Regions from separate parts of the Allorhizobium sp. nf9_anc genome, predicted to be linked through region 1. Evidence: predicted binding sites of a transcription regulator. Region 1 holds the regulator's gene; each other region holds the start of a gene.
What was found. The regulator LexA, encoded in region 1, represses DNA repair genes until DNA is damaged. The targets are predictions, from matches to a motif close to TGTTCNNNNTGTGTTCNG.
Positions count from the first base shown of each region.

Region 1 (5,420 bases):
GGCGGTCATGTTCGCTCCCTGTAGACGGAAATTGGACAAGGCTCCGAAGGCCGATCACCGGGCAAGAAGCCACCGGACCCGCCTGTGAGTCATCCTCTCTTATCCGATGATCGGGAAAATACAATGACGGATAGGGAGCGGAATGAACGAAATCTAATCGATTTAAACTGCAACTGCCTACGGCGCTTCCGGTTCAACCGATTGAAGCGCCGCGGAAGGCCGATCAGGATGCCTTGGCGATCTCGTCGAAGGCGATGAGTTTTTCCAGGAGCCGGCGCATGTCTCCGATCTTCACCATGTTCGGACCATCCGAAGGCGCATTGTCCGGGTCCTGGTGAGTCTCGATGAAGAGACCGCCGACACCCACGGCGACTGCCGCCCGGGCAAGCGTCTCGACGAATTCGCGCTGGCCACCGGAGGAGCCGCCCTGCCCGCCCGGCTGCTGCACCGAGTGGGTGGCATCGAAAACAACGGGCGCGCCCATGGCGGCCATGATCGGCAGCGAGCGCATGTCGGAGACGAGCGTGTTGTAGCCGAATGAGGCGCCGCGTTCGCAGAGCAGCACATTCGGGTTGCCGGAACCGGTGATCTTGTTGAGGACGTTCTTCATGTCCCAGGGGGCGAGGAACTGGCCCTTCTTGACGTTGATCGCGCGACCGGTCTTGGCGGCAGCAACAAGCAAGTCTGTCTGGCGGCAGAGGAAAGCCGGGATCTGCAGGATGTCGACGGTCGGGGCGACCGCAGCGCACTGTTCTTCGGTGTGGATGTCAGTGAGAACCGGAACGCCGAATTCCTTCTTGATGTCGGCGAAGACTTCCATTGCCGTTTCCAGGCCAATGCCGCGCTCGGCGGACAGCGAGGTGCGGTTCGCCTTGTCGAAGGAGGACTTGTAGACGAGGCCGAGGCCGAGTTCGCGGCAGAGCTCGACGAGCTGGCCGGCGATCATGAAGGCGTGATCGCGGCTTTCCATCTGGCAGGGACCTGCGATCAGGGCGAAACGGCCCTTCTGCGAGAAGACGGCCTTGCCCGCGCCTTCACCGACCACGACTTCCGAATTGGGAGAAACGCTCATTTCAACTCCTCGAAGGCGAAGGTCACGCCTTGCCCCTTTTCCGGCGCGACAACGAGGCGCGCGCCCGTTTTGTGATAGTGGACGCCATTAGCAGCGAGGCAGGCTTCTGTCACGCCGAGATCAGCGGTGGAGATGACCACCGCTGCACCCAGGAGACCACGCTCTGAGAGGGGAAGATCCTGGCCGTAATGGGCGAAGAAGCCTTCGGGCGTCAGAACATCGACGGCCGCATTGGCGGTTTCGATCGAGAGGCCGAAGGAGTGGGCGGTGACGTCGCGCTGCTCAAGCACCATTTCCAGCAGATATTGGAAGTCGCTCGGGTTTTCCTCGACCAGAACGATCCGCTTTAAACCCGTCGACCCATTTTGATGGACAGTCAGGGCGCCGCGATCAGCGGGAAGCGGGTTCACGCGCTCACAGGCAAAGGCGAAGAAATCCGGCGCCCTCAGATCCGCTGCGAAGGCAAGTCGAAAGGCGCCTTCCGCCGTTCGACCATCAGGGAAGCGAAACTGGCGCGCGAATTCGAGCAAGGGACCGGCGCTCTGCCCCTCGGCGTGGTAATGCGCATCATCGGCTGCCGCATCATCGGTCTTGACGACGAAGGCAGAAAGCCCCTCACCGCGACGAAAGCGGAAGGCCTGGTCGCGCGCCACAAAGACATTGTTGTTGCGCTGCGCCTCCAGGCAATCCTCGCGACTTCCGACGGCGAGCGGCTCAAGATAGGTGTCGTCGGCGAAGAAGACGCAGGCGTTCTCTGTGCCGAAGGGATGGCGCGCGTCGGCGGCGACCGTGAAGCCGAGCTGGTTCAGACGGTTTCGGCCGGTCTCTAGATCGACCACGGGCAGGACGAGGTGATCGATGGCGCGCGGCGCAGACATGGGATGGGACATGACTTGTCTCTGTTTCAGAAGCTAGATTTAGGAATTGTTCGGTCGGCTTGAAAGGGCCTCGACCGCCTTGCGCAGGGCATCGATCTCCTCGCGGGTCTCACGCAGTTCCTTTAGGACCTGCTCATCGATCTTGTGGTGCAGCGCCAAGACCTCGATCTCGGCCTTCAGGTTGATCTCATAATCCTTGGCCGCCATGAAGCGATCGCGCTCCGTCTGACGGTTCTGGCTCATCATGATGATCGGCGCCTGGATGGCCGCCAGCATGGACAGAATGAGGTTCAGAAAGATGAAGGGATAGGGGTCTAGCGCGCGCGTCGAAAGAAGGACCGTGTTGAGGAATACCCAGGCGACGAGGAAGAGCATGAACCCGATGATGAAAGCCCAGGATCCGCCGACCCTCGCGATCGCATCCGCGAGACGTTGGCCGAAGGTGGCGCCGGCTAGAAAGTCCTCGCCGGCATTGGTCGAGACCGTCCGGCGTTCGCGCGCCTTGCTCAACACCTTCTTCTCGGCCGAGGTCAGGTCGGCGGTCTGCTTGCCCAATACAATCTTTTCGATGTCTTTCAGCATATCCCACTTCCCGAAAGGGTCTCACGGCATGCGAGACGTCTTTTTGGCAGCGCCGCGCGCCGATCCTGTCTTGTTGCCAAGTTTCATCTCGGGCTATCGCATTTTCTCACCGGCTCTTCACGGAAATTTATCCACTTGCGGAACACAAATGGAACATATAGTGTCTGTTCTGGATTTGTTTCACCCTAAGGGGCTCCACATATGCTGACGCGCAAGCAACAGGAACTGCTTCTCTTCATCCACGAACGGATGAAGGAATCGGGTGTCCCGCCGTCCTTCGACGAGATGAAGGATGCGCTGGACCTCGCATCGAAATCCGGCATCCATCGACTGATCACGGCTCTCGAAGAACGCGGCTTTATCCGCCGCCTGCCGAACAGGGCTCGTGCGCTCGAGGTGATCAAGCTCCCGGAAGCCTATACGCCGAGCCTGCAGCCGCGTCGCGGCTTTGCGCCTAGCGTGATCGAGGGCAGCCTCGGCAAGACGCCGCCACCAAGCCTCACCAAGCCGCCGGTGGAAGAGAGCAGCTCGTCTGTGTCGGTCCCGGTCATGGGGCGAATCGCGGCCGGTGTGCCGATCTCGGCTATCCAGAACAATACGCATGACATCACGGTGCCTGCCGAAATGATCGGCGCTGGGGATCACTACGCCCTTGAGGTCAAGGGTGATTCGATGATCGAAGCCGGCATTCTCGACGGCGATACGGTCATCATTCGCAATGCCTCGAATGCCAATCCGGGCGACATAATCGTAGCCCTCGTCGATGACGAGGAAGCAACATTGAAGCGCTTCCGCCGCCGAGGCGCCTCGATCGCGCTTGAGGCCGCGAACCCGGCTTATGAAACACGCATCTTCCCGCCGGATCGCGTCAAGATCCAGGGCAAGCTGGTGGGGCTTATTCGCCGCTATCATTGATGTCGGGTATGGGGTCCGCTAGCGGCCGTTTCATGCCGCGGCTGAATGGTTCAGGCGCTAGGTGCTCTATATCGGCCTGTCCGGTTCGCCAGTCATAAAGGCGGTGCGCGGTCCAAGGCCGCGCCGCCCCCTCGAAAGAAGTTTTGATCGCCAGGCCTTGCGGCATGTTTGCGATGCCTGAGATCTCGATAGCGCCAGTGGCCCTCAGGCTGGTCTGCGAGAAGAGAACCGCACCGGATCGGCAATAGGTTTGCCGGGTCCTCGCGGCGAGGACGACCAGATCGGCGCGGTCACACGCTGCGCCGAGAAGTTCGGAACGGTCGACCGTCATCAGTGTTTTTCCGGATATCAGCTTCAACGCGCACGCCTGACTTATGCAGACGAAGCGGCTGGTCTCGGCCGAGGTGATCAGGCGGTCGAAGATCGCTTCTGCTTCCTGTTGCTGGACATCCGTCCATGTCTCGCCCAGGCGCCAATCGGGTGACGGCGGCAATGGCCCGAGCTCAAGCATCAGAGGCGGCACGGGCTTGTCGATACCGAGGACGGGCTGCCACTGATCGAACAGGAAGGCCGACGGCCGCGTGCGGTTGGTGGCGAGGCTGGCACCTCGGTCTTCCCCTGTCCAGACGGCCACGAGGCGTGCGTCTTCGCTGATCAGCACGTCGCTTGGCTTCTCCGGCGGTGCCCACCATGTTGCAGCGACGGTAATAGCGATCAACGCCGTGCCTGCATGGCGAAGGCGCGTGCGCAGGAGCGTCAGCAGCAGCATCCCGGCGACCGTGCCGATCAGGAACGAGGCCGGCAATCGCGGGAAAACGTAGCCTCCACCCCATCCGGCCACGGTGTGTGCGACCAGCAGCACCAGTTCCAATCCCTGCCCCATCACCCAAAAGAATGGCGCATCGAGACCAAGCGGCATCATCAGCATGGCGATGAAGCCGGCGGGCATGACGACGATTGAGATCAGGGGCATTGCAGCGAGATTGGCTTCGAGGCCGTGAGTCGAGAGCCGGTGAAAGTGGGTGATGGCAAAGATCGCCGTTGCCATCCCGCCGATGAGGGAGGTCGCAAGCGTACCACCGACAAATGTGGCGCTTGCCGCTGCAATCCGCATGCCGACAGACCGCGCAGGCGGAAGGATCGCGCGCGGCCTTGCCCGCCACCCGGCATAGCCCGCGATCAATCCGGCGGTCGCCGCAAACGACATCTGGAAGCTCGGCCCCATGACGGTGGACGGTTGGACACAGAGGATGGCAACCGCCGCCAGGGCGAGATTGCGCAGGCTGATGGCGGGCCGGTCGAAAAGCACGGCCGTCAGCATGATTGCTGTCATCAGATAGGCTCGGAGCGCCGAGACCTGATAGCCGGAGATCAGAACATAGCCGGTCGTCGCGATGAGCGCGCCCACCGCCGCGATCTTCTTGATCGGATAGCGCTGGGCCAGAACAGGCACGAGGCTGAGCAGGCCACGCAAGCCGACGAAAAAGATACCGGCCGCAAGCGCCATGTTGAGACCGGAGATCGCGGTGATATGCGCAAGTCCCGAGACCCGCAGCGCCTCTGTCGCGTTCTCCGACACGGAGCGACGCTCGCCGGTGATGATCGAGGCGGCGAAGGCTCCGGGGTCTCCGGGAAGGACTTCGCGGATGCGATTCGAAATGCGGTCTCTGAGCGAAAACAAAGCCGCATCGAAGCGTGCAGCGAGGCCCACGGCATCCCCCTGCCCTCCCGGCTCCAGCTTCGGTGGGCCGAGAAAGAAACCAACAGCACCGATTCCGGCAAAGTAGCTCTGGAAGGCAAAGTCGTTGAGACCCGGCAGGGCCGGACCGGACGGGGGAGAGAGCCGCGCGCGGCCAGTAAGGCGCTCCCCGATCGCGGCCGGCACATGCTTGCTGCGGGCAAGCAGGTTCACACGTTCGGGCGGGCGCCGCACCGTTGGCTCGACCGTCTGCAGGATCCGCATAGTGTAGCGC
Region 1 is NZ_CM150481.1:1,768,007-1,773,426, forward strand. Features, by position in the region: gene eno (phosphopyruvate hydratase) at 1-9, opposite strand, end outside; gene kdsA (3-deoxy-8-phosphooctulonate synthase) at 224-1,072, opposite strand; gene AC02Y0_RS08385 (VOC family protein) at 1,069-1,962, opposite strand; gene AC02Y0_RS08390 (DUF1003 domain-containing protein) at 1,990-2,532, opposite strand; gene lexA (transcriptional repressor LexA) at 2,734-3,447, shown strand; gene AC02Y0_RS08400 (ComEC/Rec2 family competence protein) at 3,428-5,420, opposite strand, start outside.

Region 2 (5,420 bases), 2.2 Mb from region 1:
ATGGTGGCCAGTTCTTCGTCTGAGCAACCGTCAGTGTTTCGCCTCGGGGCCGGCCTAGTGCCGGCCTCTTGCATTTGTATGGCGTGAACTATCTCAAGACTGGGTAGCGTTTCGGATCTCCGATGGGAGGTCGGTTAGGCCGTTAAGGATTGCCCTCTTTTCTGCCGGCAAAGTTCTTAATATCCACCGCGCCCTATGGTTAACTAATTGTTATTCAACAATATCTAGCGGTGAACAAACCGGGAAGATGCTTAAGTCCGCGATTCGTCGTTGATTCGTTCCGGATTTGATCGCGAAGTTAATTCCGCGCACAAAAAAAGCCGCCGAACCCGAGGTTCGGCGGCTTTTTGCAGATATGCCTATTAGCGGCAACGTGCTTCGTAGGTGCGGCCGTAGCGATCGCGGTAGACGCAATAGCCGGAACGTTCCTGAGAATTGCCGATCAGGGCGCCGGCGACACCGCCGACTGCTGCGCCAACGGCTGCGCCGCGGACGTTACCGGTAGCAACGCCACCGATGACTGCGCCAGAAGCCGCGCCGATGCCGGCGCCACGTTCAGTTGCCGTGCAGGATGCGAGCGGGGCGATCAATGCGAGTGCCAGAAGGGTCTTTTTCATCGTCCTATACCTTTTATGTCGAGTTGGATTTTCACTTCAGGTCAAATTCGACCCATCAACATCAGGATGATGAGGATGAGCAGTACGAGGCCCAAGCCTCCCGACGGGCCGTAGCCCCATCTGCGGCTATGTCCCCAGTTTGGCAGGGCGCCGATCAGCAACAGAATAAGAATGACGATGAGGATAGTACTCATGGGGGCCCTCTCCTAAGCCTTGGTGCAGAATGCTGTCTTGTGCGGTCTGAACGCGACCAGCCGGACTTTGTTCCGTCCGGTTCAGGCTCATGCTCATGAACTGAAACATCTGGGCTGCGGCTTTGCCTGCCATGGGGCGGCGGTTTTTCGCCTGCAGCGTGGCAATGCCGTCAACGAATGCGCTGATGGCGCTTGCGGTCAGGGTCTGATGCTCGACCATCGGCAGATGCCCGCAATTGCGCAGAAGGACCGTCTGCACCTGCGGAAGCAGCTTGGACACGCGCAGCTGATGGGCCGGCGGCACGATGGCGTCATCGGCCCCGACAATGTTGAGAACCGGTACACGGATTGACGGCAGGTCCGCGACCAGGGTCGTCGCCGACATGAAATGAATGCAGGCCGCGATGTCTTCGGGCCTCGCCTGCAGCAATTGCAGCCGCACATCTTCCATGGCCTCGACCGCGCGATCGTTCTGCCAGGGGCATCCCTTGTCGAAAACGCATTCGACAGAGCCCCAGCGAAACTGCTCACTCGTGGAGATCCAGCGCTGGAAGAACTGGCGAAATAGGAAGTATCCAACCCGCGGAACGCGCAAAAGCTTGGCCGGCAGGCGCTCCTGGCCCTCGAAGCGACCGCAGGCGAAGGCGCCGATCAAGACGATCGACTTCACCAGTTCGGGATAATGCCGTGCAATCAGCAGCGAGACGAAGCCGCCCGTGGAGTGGCCGATCAGCGTGACTGGCCTGCCGCCGAAATCGCGCCTGAGCGCCTCAGCATAGGCTGCAGCTACCGCCTCGGGCGTAATCAACTGGCCAGGTGCTGAGAGTTTCCAGGGGTGGTGGCCGGGTAGGGCGTAGGCCGCGCTCTTTGATTTTCGCACAACGTCCGGCGCATAGGTGCGCCAAAAGGATGGCGCCATGACCATGCCGTGGATCAGGGCGTAGTCCTGAGCCAACTCGTTGTTTCCGATCCATTCTGGGGGCGGCGGGGATAGCGTCATCAGTTTCACCTCGGCGGCGGAACGTGAAGATGTTCCCGATTGTTCCATCGACCGGCTGTTGGGAAGGTTGATGCGGTCGGAGGGTGATTCAGCATCTGGTGTGGCGGAGCCCAGAAGGCTTCCAGATCTAGCCGTGAACAAACACTGAATCAGCCGGAGTCACCGATTCGTCGCTGATTCGTTCGCAGAGTGTTCCTGATTCAGAAAGATGATTCTGATCAAGGGTTTGCGAGGAATTCTGGGGTGTTTGCGACAAGCGCCTTGCCTTTGCCCCTGTTCGTCGCCATGTGTTGGCCAAGGGTGCCGGAATGCAGAAGCGCGGTCCCGGCAAGCGGAGCGGTCCTTGAATACCCAACCCATGATCTTGAGTGGCCGCGGCGTCAACGCTGTGCTGGGGCCAACGAACACTGGCAAGACCCATTTCGCCATCGAACGTATGGTCGCGCACGGGTCGGGCATGATCGGGTTGCCGCTCAGACTTCTGGCCCGCGAGGTCTATACCCGTGTTGTCGAGCGGGTCGGCGTCAAGAACGTCGCTCTCGTCACCGGTGAAGAGAAGATCAGCCCTCCGAATGCCCGCTTTTCCGTCTGCACCGTCGAGGCTATGCCGCGGGAAACGAAAGTGGCCTTCGTCGCGATCGACGAGATCCAGCTCGCCGGCGATCTTGAGAGAGGGCATATCTTCACGGATCGTCTGCTGCATCTGAGAGGGCGTGAAGAGACGCTGCTGCTCGGCTCGGCGACGATGAAGTCGATCCTCATCCAGCTGCTGCCCGGCATCACCATCGTCGAGCGCCCCCGGCTTTCGCAGATCTTCTATGCGGGCCAGAAAAAGATTACCCGCCTGCCGCAGCGCACCGCCATCGTCGCCTTCTCCGCCGACGAGGTCTATGCGATCGCCGAGCTCATTCGGCGCCAGCGCGGCGGAGCAGCCGTCGTGCTGGGTGCTCTCAGCCCGCGGACGCGCAACGCCCAGGTTGGCCTCTACCAGGAAGGCGATGTCGATTATCTCGTTGCCACCGATGCCATTGGCATGGGGCTCAACCTCGATGTCGACCATGTCGCCTTTGCCCAGGACCGCAAGTTCGACGGCTACCAGTTCCGCAATCTTAATCCAGGCGAACTGGGCCAGATTGCCGGTCGCGCCGGTCGACACATCAAGGATGGCACGTTCGGCGTTACGGGCCGCGTCGATCCGTTCGATGAGGAACTGGTCGAGCGGCTTGAGACCCATCAATTCGATCCCGTCAAAGTTCTGCAATGGCGGACCGAGAAGTTCGACTTCTCGTCGATTGCCGGCCTGCAGCGAAGCCTTGATGCGGTACCCCGCGTCGAAGGACTGACGCGCGCCCTGCCGGCGACCGATCAGCAGGCGCTTGAGTATCTGTCGCGCTATCCTGAGATTTCCGACATCACGGACCGACCGGAACGCGTGGAAAAACTCTGGGAAGCCTGTGCTCTGCCTGACTATCGGCGCATTACGCCTGCACAGCATGCAGATCTGATTCAGAGTCTCTATTTTGATTTGGTCAGGCGGGGCACCGTGAACGAGGATTTCCTCGGCGAACAGGTGCGCCGGGCAGACCGGACCGATGGCGAGATCGACACGCTTTCGGCGCGGATCGCCCAGATCAGAACATGGACTTACGTGTCGAACCGGCCCGGCTGGCTTGCCGATCCGACACACTGGCAAGAAAAGACGCGGGAAATCGAAGACCGATTGTCCGATGCGTTACATGAACGGTTGACGAAACGCTTTGTTGATCGCAGGACATCTGTGCTCATGAAGCGCTTAAGAGAGAATGCAATGTTGGAAGCTGAAATCAGTGTGAACGGCGATGTCTTCGTGGAAGGCCATGCCATGGGACAACTCTCCGGTTTCCGGTTCACGCCGATCTCCGGCATGGAAGGTCCGGATGCCAAGGCAGTTCAGGCCGCCGCATACAAGGCTCTGGCGCTGGAGTTCGAAGCGCGGGCAGCACGCCTGCATGCTTCTGGCAACAATGACCTTGCCATCGGCTCGGATGGTCTCGTCCGCTGGCTCGGCGACCCGGTTGCCCGTCTCACCGGTACGGATCACATCCTGCATCCGCGTGTCATTCTGCTTGCCGACGAACAGCTGACCGGCATTGCCCGTGATCATGTTGCTGCGCGCGTCGAGCGCTACGTCAATCATCACATCTCGACCGTGCTGAAGCCGCTCGATGACCTCTCCCGCGCAGAAGACCTGCAGGGCCTGGCCAAGGGTCTCGCCTTCCAGCTCGTCGAGAACCTGGGCGTGCTCTTCCGCCGTGACGTGGCAGACGACGTCAAGACGCTCGACCAGGATGGTCGCGCATCGATGCGCCGCTACGGCGTGCGCTTCGGCGCCTACCACATCTTCATGCCGGCTCTGCTGAAGCCGGCTCCGGCCGAACTGATCACGCTGCTCTGGGCGCTGAAGAACGACGGCCTCGACAAGCCGGGTTATGGCGATCTGATCCCGGTGCTGGCTGCCGGCCGTACCTCTGTCGTCACGGATCCGAGCTTCGAGCGCATGTTCTACAAGCTTGCCGGCTTCCGCTTCCTCGGCAAGCGTGCGGTGCGCATCGACATTCTCGAGCGTCTCGCAGATCTCATTCGTCCGCTGCTGCAGTGGAAGCCCGGTTCGCCGGCGCGTCCTGACGGCGCTTATGACGGCCGCCGCTTCACGACAACGACGGCCATGCTCTCCATTCTGGGTGCCACCCCTGACGACATGGAAGAGATCCTCAAGGGTCTCGGCTATCGTGCTGACAGCGTTTCGGCCGAAGAGGCTGCTGCTTTCCTCGCTGCTCAGACGGGGTCGGCTGCGGCTGAGGCTCCGGCGGCTACTGAAAAGAGCGACGACGCCGTTGATGATGCCGACCAATCCGCCGAGGCTTCTGCCGAAGGCGAGGCACCGGCTGTTGTGACTGAAGAACCTGCTGCAGCGGTTGCCGCTGAAGTGGTTGAGCCTGCCGCTGCCGAAGAGCAGTCGGCCGAGCCGACCGAGCCGAAGCCCGTTCTTCTCTGGCGTCCGGGTGGTCGTAACGACAACCAGCGTGGCACGGGCCGTCCGGCTGGCGATCGCCGTCCGCAGGGCCAGCGCAACCCGGCCCCGCGCGAAGGCGGCGAGGCTGCTGGCGAGAAGCGCGGCGAAGGCCGTCGCGATGATCGTCGGTCGGACAATCGCGGCGAGCGTCGAGACGACAATCGTGGCAAGTTTGCCGGCAAGGGTGATCGCCAGGATCGTGGTGACCGCAAGGACCGTGGTCCGCGGCCGGAGCGCGACAACAACAAGTCGCAGCCGGCACGCTTCGAAGCAAAGCCGCCGCGCAAGGAGAAGCCGATCGATCCGGATTCGCCTTTCGCCAAGCTCGCGGCTCTCAAGGAGCAGCTGAAGAAGTAATGGACGACAAGCAGTCACAAAGCGGTTCGCGCCAGCGCATCGACAAGTGGCTGTTCTTCGCCCGTGTGGCAAAATCACGCAGCCTCGCGCAAGAGCGCGTGGCTTCCGGCCATGTCAGCGTCAATGGCCAGAAAATTCGCCAGGTCAGCCACCAGGTCAAGCCTGGCGACAAGCTTGAGATCGCAATGCCCGAGCGCGAC
Region 2 is NZ_CM150481.1:4,141,250-4,146,669, forward strand. Features, by position in the region: gene phbB (acetoacetyl-CoA reductase) at 1-23, shown strand, start outside; gene AC02Y0_RS20145 (glycine zipper domain-containing protein) at 363-617, opposite strand; gene AC02Y0_RS20150 (DUF3309 family protein) at 659-811, opposite strand; gene AC02Y0_RS20155 (alpha/beta fold hydrolase) at 744-1,811, opposite strand; gene AC02Y0_RS20160 (helicase-related protein) at 2,170-5,220, shown strand; gene AC02Y0_RS20165 (RNA-binding S4 domain-containing protein) at 5,220-5,420, shown strand, end outside.
Region 2: a site for LexA is predicted at 1,991-2,008, ahead of AC02Y0_RS20160 (helicase-related protein). Genes of this name have one in related genera too.

Region 3 (5,420 bases), 980 kb from region 1:
TACAGGCCCTCAAAACCGGACTGTTCTGAACGTCTGGCAGGCAGCCAAGGCACGTCGCCTCGATTTCTCGCTCGATCTCCTCCCGCCGTTCATCGGTGAGCCCGAAGGTGACAGGTCCGATGACAAGGATCGCATAGAGATGGGACGCCCACATCACCGCCACCTTCGCGTCGGTCGGGTCTTCGGCCCGCTTTCGGGCGAGCATCTCGCCGCTGTCCAACCATCCCTGATCCGGCATCCCGAACATCCGGGCGGCCTCATGCATGCTGAGCTCCAGCGGTATGGCGCTCGCCTGCGTACCCCGGTCTGAGGCATGGAAGACCATCTCGTCGATCACTTCACTCGCAAGCGCCGCGATCCCCTGATCGTTTTCACCTACAAGCAGCCAGTCGATCAGCAGCTTCGACACCTTGACCGTCTGCCAACTGCGCGCAGACCTCAGCACGGCCCGGGCGTGAAGCTTGTCGCCATCCCGGAGGAATGCCAGTTCCAGGCAATACTCGGCGCTGCGCGCCTGTTGCCGCGGATCCAGAGTGGATGAAAAGACAACCGTACGCGGCTTTGCAAGCCGTTCCGAAAGCAAATGGCAAAGGTGGTGGATGACCTCGCGAACCTGAGGTTCAAAGGCCTCCCCCTCCAGACCGTAAACCGGGCCGACCACGAGGAAGACGTCGCTCAGATCGACCTCTTCAGGCTGCGCTATCCAGACATAACCTTCGCCATAACGCGTGGCGAGAAAGCGCGGCTGCTTGACACTGTCCCCGAGCTTGGCGCGCAACCTTGTGATGACAAAGTCGATATTGCGATCGGAGCGATCGGAGCCGGTGCCTGAAATCGCATCCAGCAAAGCAGCCCGCGTCAGCACGCGCCCCGCCTTTTGCGTGAAGGCCTCAAGCAGCAAACGCTCATTCTTCGTGAAACGGATCAATTCCCCATTTCGTTGAGCCGAAGTCATGTCTTGATCGAAAAGCAGATCGATATAGCGCTTCATTGGTCCCACCAAAGATGAAATCAAATAATTCTGCAACAAAGGCATTGCATGAACAGACCCTCGGAATGAAGGGCCGCGACGTTCAAAGACGGCTCGCCAATACCAGTAGATAGGGATCGGAATCCAATTGAAATTGGCGGAGGGACATAAACATGAAATTGCGAACAAGAATATTTGCATCGCTCGTAACGACGGCGATTGTGATGGTTGCTTCACCGTCAGCGGATGCGAGGCAACGGTCAACCGTGGATACTGCGATAGTGCTGGCGGTTGAAAATTCTATATATGTGACAGCTGTAGAACGGGCAGCGCAGATCAGCGCCCATGTCGCTGCACTTAAGTCACCGGCATTCGCCGATCGGGCTCTTTCCAACGATCGGTGCCTGGGTCTTCACTACCTGGAATGGTCGGGCGATGGACGCGCACAAACCATCCTCCCCTGGATCGTGATCTGCTCTGCGGACAAGGCGCGCGAAGCCGCCGGAATGATCGAAGCAGCGACGGCAAAGGCCGAAGTCCCGGCGTCCAATGCATCAGCCTCGCCGGTTGACGCCATCGACCTCGCCCATGAAGCGATGCGGACGATGCCCTTTGCCGCAAGGAACAAGATCATCAACGTCTCGACTGTTTACGCGGATGAAGACAGGCAACCGCCGAGAAGCACGAAGAACCGGTATCAGCGGGAGGACTATACGATCAACGCTGTGGCATTTGCGCCAGACGGCGGAGACATGACGGACGCTGCGACAGACTATCTGAAACAGCACGTCGTTGCAGGCAGGGGCGCTTTTGCTGCCGCCTCGCCCGGCATCAGCACCTATCCCAGGCTTGTGATGCAAAGCATGCTGCTGGCCGCGGGAGAACGCGGCGGCAGACGATCGACGTTTTGAAGCAATGCCGGTGTGAACCCGCTGTAGGACTTGCCTGCTTAGGCACAGATTAGCTCGAAAACCCCTGTCGAGGCAGGGTTGTCAACGGCGACCGGCAACTTTAAGTTCTCTCTTTGTTCCAAGGGCAGAGAGAGAATCGATGCGCGCACTCGAACAGTTCATCGTTGACGCAAAGGCCGCGTGTTATGTCGGCGGCAAAGCCGCCGAACCGCAAGGCTCACGTCTGGCGGCCCATGATCTGCGCTACGAATGCGGTCCCTTCCGCTATCTCGACAGCTATTTCGGCGGCACGGATTTCATCGGCCAGGAAGTGGTCTGGAAGGATGGAAGCCCCGTCTGGGCACTCAACTACTACGGTCGCATCATCGATCCCAACCGGCTCGACGCGGAGAAGGCGGGCTCCATCATCAAGCAGGCGCTGATCGCGCTTTATCAGCAGAACCGCTTTCTCGGCGGCTTCAGTTTTCAGCATGCACTTGGCGAATATATCGATGAATCCATCGGCGACGTGGCGAGTTTTCAGGGCGTCGAACGCATCCTCGTCAACGACCGGCTCGCCTATCGTCTCGACTATCATGGCGGCCTTATAAAGCCATGACACCAACTGTCGGCTAGCCCTTTCTCTGCCCTTGCTATTCTGGACAATCCCGTGAAAATGCCTAAAGGAAAGCCAATCCACAAAAGGCGCTAGATTTTAGGCATGCCGGCACGCCAACGCATCATCCCCGTTCGTCGCGAATACAATCGCTGGGTCGCGAACCAGACGCTGGAAGACTATGCGCTGCGCTTTACCGCCAAGAGCGCCCGCAAGTTTTCCTCAAGCCGGATCTCCCAGACCGCGATCGGCGCCATCTCGTTTCTAGCGCTGGAGGCGATCGGCGGCACGATCACCATTGCCTATGGCACGACCAACGCTTTCTTCGCCATCATCGTCGCCGCCATCCTGATGCTGCTGGTCGGGATCCCGATCAGCAAATACGCGATCCGCCACGGCGTCGACATCGATCTGCTGACCCGGGGTGCCGGCTTCGGCTATATCGGCTCGACCATCACCTCGCTGATCTATGCCGCCTTCACCTTCATGCTCTTTGCCATCGAGGCATCGATCATGACCAAGGCGCTGGAACTCGCCTTCGGCATTCCGCTCTGGCTCGGTTACATCATCTCGGCGATCGTCGTTCTGCCGCTGGTCACCTATGGCATCCGGATGATCTCGAAGTTCCAGCTGCTCACCCAGCCTTTCTGGATCGTGCTGAACATCCTGCCCTTTGTCTTCATCGCCTTCCTCGACTGGGAGAAGATCGACCTCTGGCGCGCCTTTGCCGGCATCAACCATTCCAACGCCCATCTCGGCCAGGCGGCCCCCTTCGATCTCCTGGAATTCGGCGCCGCCTCCGCCGTGATCCTGGCGCTCATGCCGCAGATCGGCGAGCAGGTCGACTTCCTGCGCTTCCTGCCGCCGGAGGGTGCGCGCAAGCTGCATCACCGCATCGCGATCTTCCTCGCAGGCTCCGGCTGGGTCGTGCTCGGCGTGCCGAAACTGCTCGCCGGCTCCTTCCTCGCGGTCCTCACGCTCTCGACCGGCGTCCCGATCAGCGAGGCGGCCGACCCCGCCCACATGTATGTGGCGGCCTTTGGCTATATGCTGCCGAACGAGACAGCGGCCATGCTGCTGATGGCCGGCTTCGTGGTCATCTCGCAGCTCAAGATCAACGTGATGAACGCCTATGCGGGCTCGCTCGCCTGGTCGAATTTCTTCTCGCGCCTGACCCACAGCCATCCGGGCCGCGTCGTCTGGCTCGTCTTCAACGTGGCGATCGCGCTCCTGTTGATGGAGCTTGGCATCTACGGCCTGCTCGAAGAGACGCTCGGCATTTTCTCGATCATCGCCATGAGCTGGCTCTGCGCCATCTCCGCCGATCTCTTCATCAACAAGAAGCTTGGCCTCTCACCGCCCGGCATCGAGTTCAAGCGCGCCCATCTCTACGACATCAATCCGGTCGGCTGCGGCACCATGGCGCTGTCGGCAGGGCTGTCGCTCGCCGCCCATTTTGGCACCTTCGGCGACCTCATGGCGTCGCTCTCGACCTATGTCACCCTGGTGGCCTTCCTCATTTCGCCGCTCATCGCCTGGTGGACGGAAGGCAAATTCTACCTTGCCCGCAAACCCCGCCACAGCTGGAAGAACCAAACGGGCATCACCTGCTCGATCTGCGAACACCCTTTCGAGCCGGAGGACATGGCCTGGTGTCCCGCCTACGCGGCACCGATCTGCTCGCTCTGCTGCACGCTTGACAGCCGCTGCCACGACATGTGCAAGCCGCATGCGAAGATCAACGCACAGGCCGCGACAGTGGCGCGCGCCTTCCTGCCCGAGGCGATGCTCGAAACCTTCTCGACCCGTCTCGGCCGCTATGCGCTGACCGCCTTGGTGTCGATCTCCGTCATCGGTGGCATCCTGGCGCTGATTGCCCATCAGGTGAATGCCGCGACGCCCGACATGACCGACGTGGTCAACCGCACGGTGACCGTCGTCTTCTTCATCTTCGCCATCATCGCCGGCATCGTCTCCTGGTTCTACGTGCTCGCCCATGACAGCCGCGTCGTCGCCGAGGAGGAATCTTCTCGCCAGAACACGTTGCTGCTCAAGGAGATAGCGGCCCACCGCAAGACGGACGCAGCGCTCCAGAACGCCAAGGAAACCGCTGAGGCAGCCAACCGCGCCAAGAGCCGCTATGTCGTCGGCTTGAGCCACGAGCTGCGCACACCGCTGAATGCGGTGCTAGGCTACGCCCAGATCCTCGAGCGCGACGAGACGATCCCCGTGCCGCGCCAGTCGGCGATCAAGGTCATCCGCCGCTCCGCCGACCACTTGTCGGGTCTGATCGACGGGCTCCTCGATATCTCCAAGATCGAAGCCGGCCGCCTGCAGGTCTTCTCCAACGAGGTCAACATCCAGGATTTCCTCGACCAGTTGATCGATATGTTCGCCCCCCAGGCTGCGGCCAAGGGCATTCTCTTCGAGCACCAGCGCTCCCGAAACCTGCCGCTTTATGTCCGGACCGATGAACGACGGCTGCGACAGATCCTAGTCAATCTGCTCTCCAACGCGATCAAGTTCACCGATGAAGGTACCATCCGCTTTGGCGTCGACTATCGCAGCCAGGTGGCTACCTTCACGGTCAGCGACACCGGTCGCGGCATCTCGGAAAAGGACCTGAACCGGATCTACGAACCCTTCCAGCGCGGCGAGGCCGACAATGTTCGCCCGATGCCGGGGCTGGGCCTTGGACTGACGATCACCAAGCTCCTGACCAACACGCTTGGCGGCGAGATCTCGGTCACCAGCGAGCGCGACAAGGGCTCGACCTTCAAGATCCGTCTGATGCTCTCGACCATCGACCGTCCGAACACGGCGCCTGCCCCTGAACGCAAGATCGTCTCCTACACCGGCCCGCGTCGCACCATCATGGTCGTCGACGACAACGAGGATCACCGCGAACTGATGCGGGAGGTTCTGGCCCCGCTCGATTTCGTCG
Region 3 is NZ_CM150481.1:789,941-795,360, reverse strand. Features, by position in the region: gene AC02Y0_RS03615 (winged helix-turn-helix domain-containing protein) at 1-1,159, opposite strand, end outside; gene AC02Y0_RS03610 (DUF1194 domain-containing protein) at 1,144-1,881, shown strand; gene AC02Y0_RS03605 (DUF5680 domain-containing protein) at 2,021-2,479, shown strand; gene AC02Y0_RS03600 (hybrid sensor histidine kinase/response regulator) at 2,582-5,420, shown strand, end outside.
Region 3: a site for LexA is predicted at 1,985-2,002, ahead of AC02Y0_RS03605 (DUF5680 domain-containing protein). Genes of this name have one in related genera too.

Region 4 (5,420 bases), 280 kb from region 1:
CGTTCTCGTGCGCCAGTTGCTCGCCTTCTCGCGCAAGCAGACGATGCGGCCGAGCGTCTTGAACCTCACCGACGTGATCGGCGATCTCAGGATGCTGGTCGACCGGCTGATCTCCGGCAGCAATGTCAAACTCAGGGTCGAATACGGCCGGGATCTCTGGCCGGTGAAGACGGACCTCTCCCAGTTCGAGCAGGTGCTGATCAATCTCTGCGTCAATGCACGCGACGCCATGCCGGATGGTGGATCGATCACCGTGTCGACCCGCAATGTCGATGCCGACGAGGCCGCGGCCTTCGGCTATCGTGGCCTGCCGTCGGAAGACATGGTGCTGGTCGAGGTCGCCGATACCGGAACCGGCATTGCGCCCGAGATCATGGACAAGATCTTCGAGCCCTTCTTCACCACCAAGGAAGTGGGCAAGGGAACGGGTCTCGGACTTGCCATGGTCTATGGCATCGTCAAGCAGTCGGGCGGCTACATCTATCCGGAATCGGAAGTCGGCAAGGGTACAACCTTCCGCATCTTCCTGCCGCGCCATGTGCCCGAGGTTCAGCCGGTTATCGAAGGCCAGGTCCAGGCCTCCGTCAGCGGTGACACGATCACCGTCGCGACGGCCAGTGCCAAGGCCGAGGCTCAGGATGCGCCTGATCTGACCGGCAAGTCGGCCGTCGTGCTCCTCGTCGAGGACGAAGAGGCCGTTCGGCGCGGCGGCAAGCGCATGCTCGAGACGCGCGGCTATACCGTGCATGAGGCCGGTTCCGGCGTCGAAGCGCTCGACATCATGGAAGAGCTCGACGGTGCGGTCGACATCGTCGTTTCCGACGTCGTCATGCCTGAAATGGACGGCCCCACCCTGCTGACCGAGTTGAGGAAGAAATATCCGGACCTGAAGTTCATCTTCGTCTCGGGCTATGCCGAGGACGCCTTTGCCCGCAACCTGCCGGCAGACGCGAAGTTTGGCTTCCTACCGAAACCCTTCTCGCTCAAGCAGCTCGCTGTCGCTGTGCGTGAAATGCTGGACGGCGAAGGCTGAGGGCTTCCGCAGGGTTTTAGAGTATTGGTGAATCAAAGAACCCGCCGGATCGCTCCGGCGGGTTCTTTTTCATTCGGATTGTTAGTAGCTCAGCCGTTCATGGCGACGGCGATTTCGGCTGCCAGACGCGCATTATTTTCGACCAGCGCGATATTGGTCTTCAGCGAGCGGCCACCGGTTAGGTGGAAGATGTTGTCGAGCAGATAGGGCGTAACCTGCTTGCCGGCAATTTCGTCGCGTTCGGCATTGGCAAGGGCCCGGCTGATATAGATTTCCATTTCCTCGCGCGGGATCTCGTCGCCTTCCGGCACGGGGTTGGCGATCAGCATGCCGCCATCGATGCCGAGCTGGTCGCGCATCTTCTGGAAATTGGCGATGGCCGCCGGGCTCTGCAGGTTGAGCACGCTCTTGAGGCCGGAGCTGCGCGACCAGAAGGCGGGGAAGTCTTCGCTGTCATAGGTGACGACAGGTACGCCACGGGTTTCCAGCACTTCCAGTGTCTTTGGAATGTCGAGGATGGCCTTCGGGCCGGCCGACACGACGATGACGGCGGTGCGGGCCAGTTCTTCGAGGTCAGCCGAGATGTCGAAGCTCTCCTCGGCGCCGCGGTGGACGCCGCCGATGCCGCCGGTCGCAAAGACATGGATGCCGGCGCGATAGGCGGCAATCATGGTGGCGGCAACAGTGGTTGCGCCATTGCGGCGTTCGGCGATCGCAAACGCAAGATCGGCGCGCGAGAGCTTCATCACGTGCTCCATCTGCGCCAAGGCTTCGAGCTCTGCCGGCTCCAGGCCGATATGCAGCACACCCTTGATGACGGCGATGGTTGCGGGCACGGCGCCCTGCTGGCGTACGATGTCCTCGACGCTGCGGGCCATCTGCAGGTTGCCGGGATAGGGCATGCCATGGGTGATGATGGTGGATTCGAGCGCCACGATCGGGGCGCCGCGCTGCTTGGCGGCGCTGACTTCGCTCGAATAGGTGATGGGAAGGAGGGGGGAGATGGAACGGGTCATGGGGGATCTTCCGCTAGAAATTCAGGTTCTCATGACAGGAAACGGGCAGGCGGGACAAGAGCCAACTGGCGCTTGAGCCGTTCCTCGGAGAGATTTTCATCGGTTGCGTGGGGTGAGGCGAGGGTGATGGCCGCAGAGGCGGTGCCATGGCGCAAGGCCTCGGTCAGGTCGGTACCCTTCAACCTCGCATGCAGAAAGCCTGCCGCGAAAGCGTCGCCGGCGCCGGTCACATCAGCGATTTCGTCGAGTGGCACGGGTTCGATGAGCGCAATGCCCTCTGGACCGAAGGCGACCGTCGGGCCGCTGCCGCTGGTCACCGTCCCACCGGCAAGGCCTTGGGCACGCAGCAGATCCGGCCAATCCTCAGCTCTTTCCGGTCGCGATCCGGCAATGGTCTCGGCCTCCGCGCCATTCATGAAGAGGTGGCTGATGTGGGGCAGGGCGCCTTTGAACTTGACCACCTTCGCTGGCGAGATGGCGATCGCGGAAAGGCCCTTGCCCTCAGAATCGCAGACCTTCGCAAGGGCGGTCAGCGTATCTGCCGGGAGGTTTGCGTCGGTCAGCACGTGGTTTGTGCTCGCCAGGCTGTCGCGCAGAGACCGCGCCTTCAGGCGGCGGGCCGAGAAGGCATCATAAAGCGCCATGTCGGCAAGCGCGATCACCAGGTTGCCGTCGCGCTCAAGGATCGCCGTATAGCTCGGCGTCGCGCGATCGAGGAACATCACCGGCTGATCGTCGAGGCCAGCGCGCTCGGCGGCATCGGCGACCATCTGGCCGGCTGCATCACCACCTCGGGGTGCGATCAGGCGGACCGCGCGACCGAGCCGCGAGAGATTGCGGGCCGCATTGAAGACGCCGCCGCCGGCTTCCTCGAACCATTGCCCGGGATTGCTGGCACCGGGCTTCGTGTCGCCGAATATGCGTGCCCGGCGGTCGATATGCGCGCCACCGATGGCGAGGATTTCAACGGTCATCTATCGCTCTCCGGAGCCCGCAAATATCGAATCGAACTGGTTCTCAAGGCTGCAGCATGCGGGCCCCGCCGTTCCCATATCGCTAACCGCTGATATGGTGGAACATCTCTCGAACACTCTTGCAAAAATGGTTTCGAAACAACCACTTCGCATGCTCTTGCAAAATGAGAACAAAAAGTGTACATATTCCCCATCGGCGGCTTCATTGCCTATGCGGCCTCAATAACCTAAAGGTGGATCAAATGGCACAGAATTCTTTGCGGCTTGTAGAGGACAAATCGGTGGATAAAAGCAAGGCATTGGAAGCGGCGCTCTCGCAGATCGAACGGTCGTTCGGCAAGGGCTCGATCATGAAGCTCGGCGCGAACGAGAGCGTGGTCGAAGTCGAGACGGTCTCGACGGGGTCGCTCAGCCTCGATATCGCGCTCGGCATCGGCGGTCTGCCGAAGGGGCGCATCATTGAAATTTACGGCCCGGAAAGCTCGGGTAAGACGACGCTTGCGCTGCAGACGATTGCAGAGGCCCAGAAGAAGGGCGGCATCTGCGCCTTCGTCGACGCTGAACACGCGCTTGATCCGATCTATGCCCGCAAGCTCGGCGTCGACCTGCAGAACCTCCTGATCTCGCAGCCTGATACCGGCGAACAGGCGCTTGAAATCACCGACACGCTGGTGCGCTCCGGCGCGATCGACGTTCTCGTCGTCGACTCGGTTGCAGCGCTGACCCCGCGCGCCGAAATCGAAGGCGAAATGGGCGACAGCCTGCCGGGCATGCAGGCCCGTCTGATGAGCCAGGCGCTGCGCAAGCTGACCGCCTCGATCTCGCGCTCGAAGACCATGGTGATCTTCATCAACCAGATCCGCATGAAGATCGGCGTCATGTTCGGTTCGCCGGAAACGACGACCGGCGGTAACGCGCTGAAGTTCTACGCCTCTGTGCGCCTTGACATCCGCCGTATCGGCGCGGTCAAGGATCGCGAAGAGGTTGTCGGCAACCAGACCCGCGTCAAGGTCGTCAAGAACAAGATGGCGCCGCCCTTCAAGCAGGTCGAATTCGACATCATGTATGGCGAAGGCGTGTCGAAGACCGGCGAACTCGTCGACCTCGGCGTCAAGGCCGGCATCGTCGAGAAGTCGGGGGCCTGGTTCTCCTATAACAGCCAGCGTCTCGGCCAGGGTCGTGAAAACGCCAAGCTCTTCCTGCGCGACAATCCGCCCGTGGCTCAGGAAATCGAGATGGCGTTGCGCCAGAATGCCGGTCTGATTGCGGAAAAGTTCCTGCAGAATGGCGGACCGGATGCCAATGACGGCGATGGTGCCGACGACGCGTAAGGCGTTTGGCCTTTATCTGAAAGTTTTGCCGGCCGCGTTTCCCTGGAGGCGCGGCCGTTTTCGTTGCGGCTGCTGGACAGGGAAGAAGCCGGGCGATAAAAGCCATTGATTTTGCAAATTGGCCGGCTTCCCGGCCTGAATGAAGGGCGTGACATGAGCGGTGTAAACGACATCCGGTCGACTTTTCTCGATTACTTCAAGACGAACGGTCACGAGGTCGTTTCCTCCAGCCCGCTGGTGCCGCGCAATGACCCGACACTGATGTTCACCAATGCCGGCATGGTGCAGTTCAAGAACGTCTTTACGGGTCTCGAACAGCGTCCGTATTCGACCGCTGCGACCGCGCAGAAATGCGTGCGCGCCGGCGGCAAGCACAATGACCTCGACAATGTCGGTTATACCGCCCGCCACCACACCTTCTTCGAAATGCTCGGCAACTTCTCCTTTGGCGACTATTTCAAGGAGCGTGCGATCGAGCTTGCCTGGAACCTGATCACCAAGGAATTCGGCATCGACCGGAACCGCCTGCTGGTCACCGTCTATCACACCGATGACGAGGCCCACGCTCTGTGGAAGAAGATCGCCGGGCTCTCCGACGACAAGATCATCCGCATCGCGACCAACGACAATTTCTGGGCCATGGGGGACACCGGTCCTTGCGGTCCCTGCTCGGAAATCTTCTACGATCACGGCGACCATATCTGGGGTGGCCCTCCGGGCTCGCCGGAAGAAGACGGTGACCGTTTCATCGAGATCTGGAACCTCGTCTTCATGCAGTATGAGCAGGTGACGAAGGAAGAGCGCATCAACCTGCCGCGCCCGTCGATCGACACCGGCATGGGACTGGAGCGCGTTGCCGCCCTGTTGCAGGGCAAGCACGACAATTATGACATCGACCTCTTCCGCGCCCTGATCGATGCTTCCGTCGATCTCACCGGGGTCAAGGCCGAGGGCGAGCGCCGCGCCAGCCACCGCGTCATCGCCGACCACCTTCGCTCGTCGGCCTTCCTGATCGCCGATGGCGTTCTGCCGTCGAACGAAGGCCGCGGCTACGTGCTCCGCCGCA
Region 4 is NZ_CM150481.1:1,484,392-1,489,811, forward strand. Features, by position in the region: gene cckA (cell cycle histidine kinase CckA) at 1-1,033, shown strand, start outside; gene AC02Y0_RS07000 (pseudouridine-5'-phosphate glycosidase) at 1,123-2,049, opposite strand; gene AC02Y0_RS07005 (carbohydrate kinase family protein) at 2,079-3,023, opposite strand; gene recA (recombinase RecA) at 3,266-4,354, shown strand; gene alaS (alanine--tRNA ligase) at 4,508-5,420, shown strand, end outside.
Region 4: a site for LexA is predicted at 3,122-3,139, ahead of recA (recombinase RecA). Genes of this name have one in related genera too.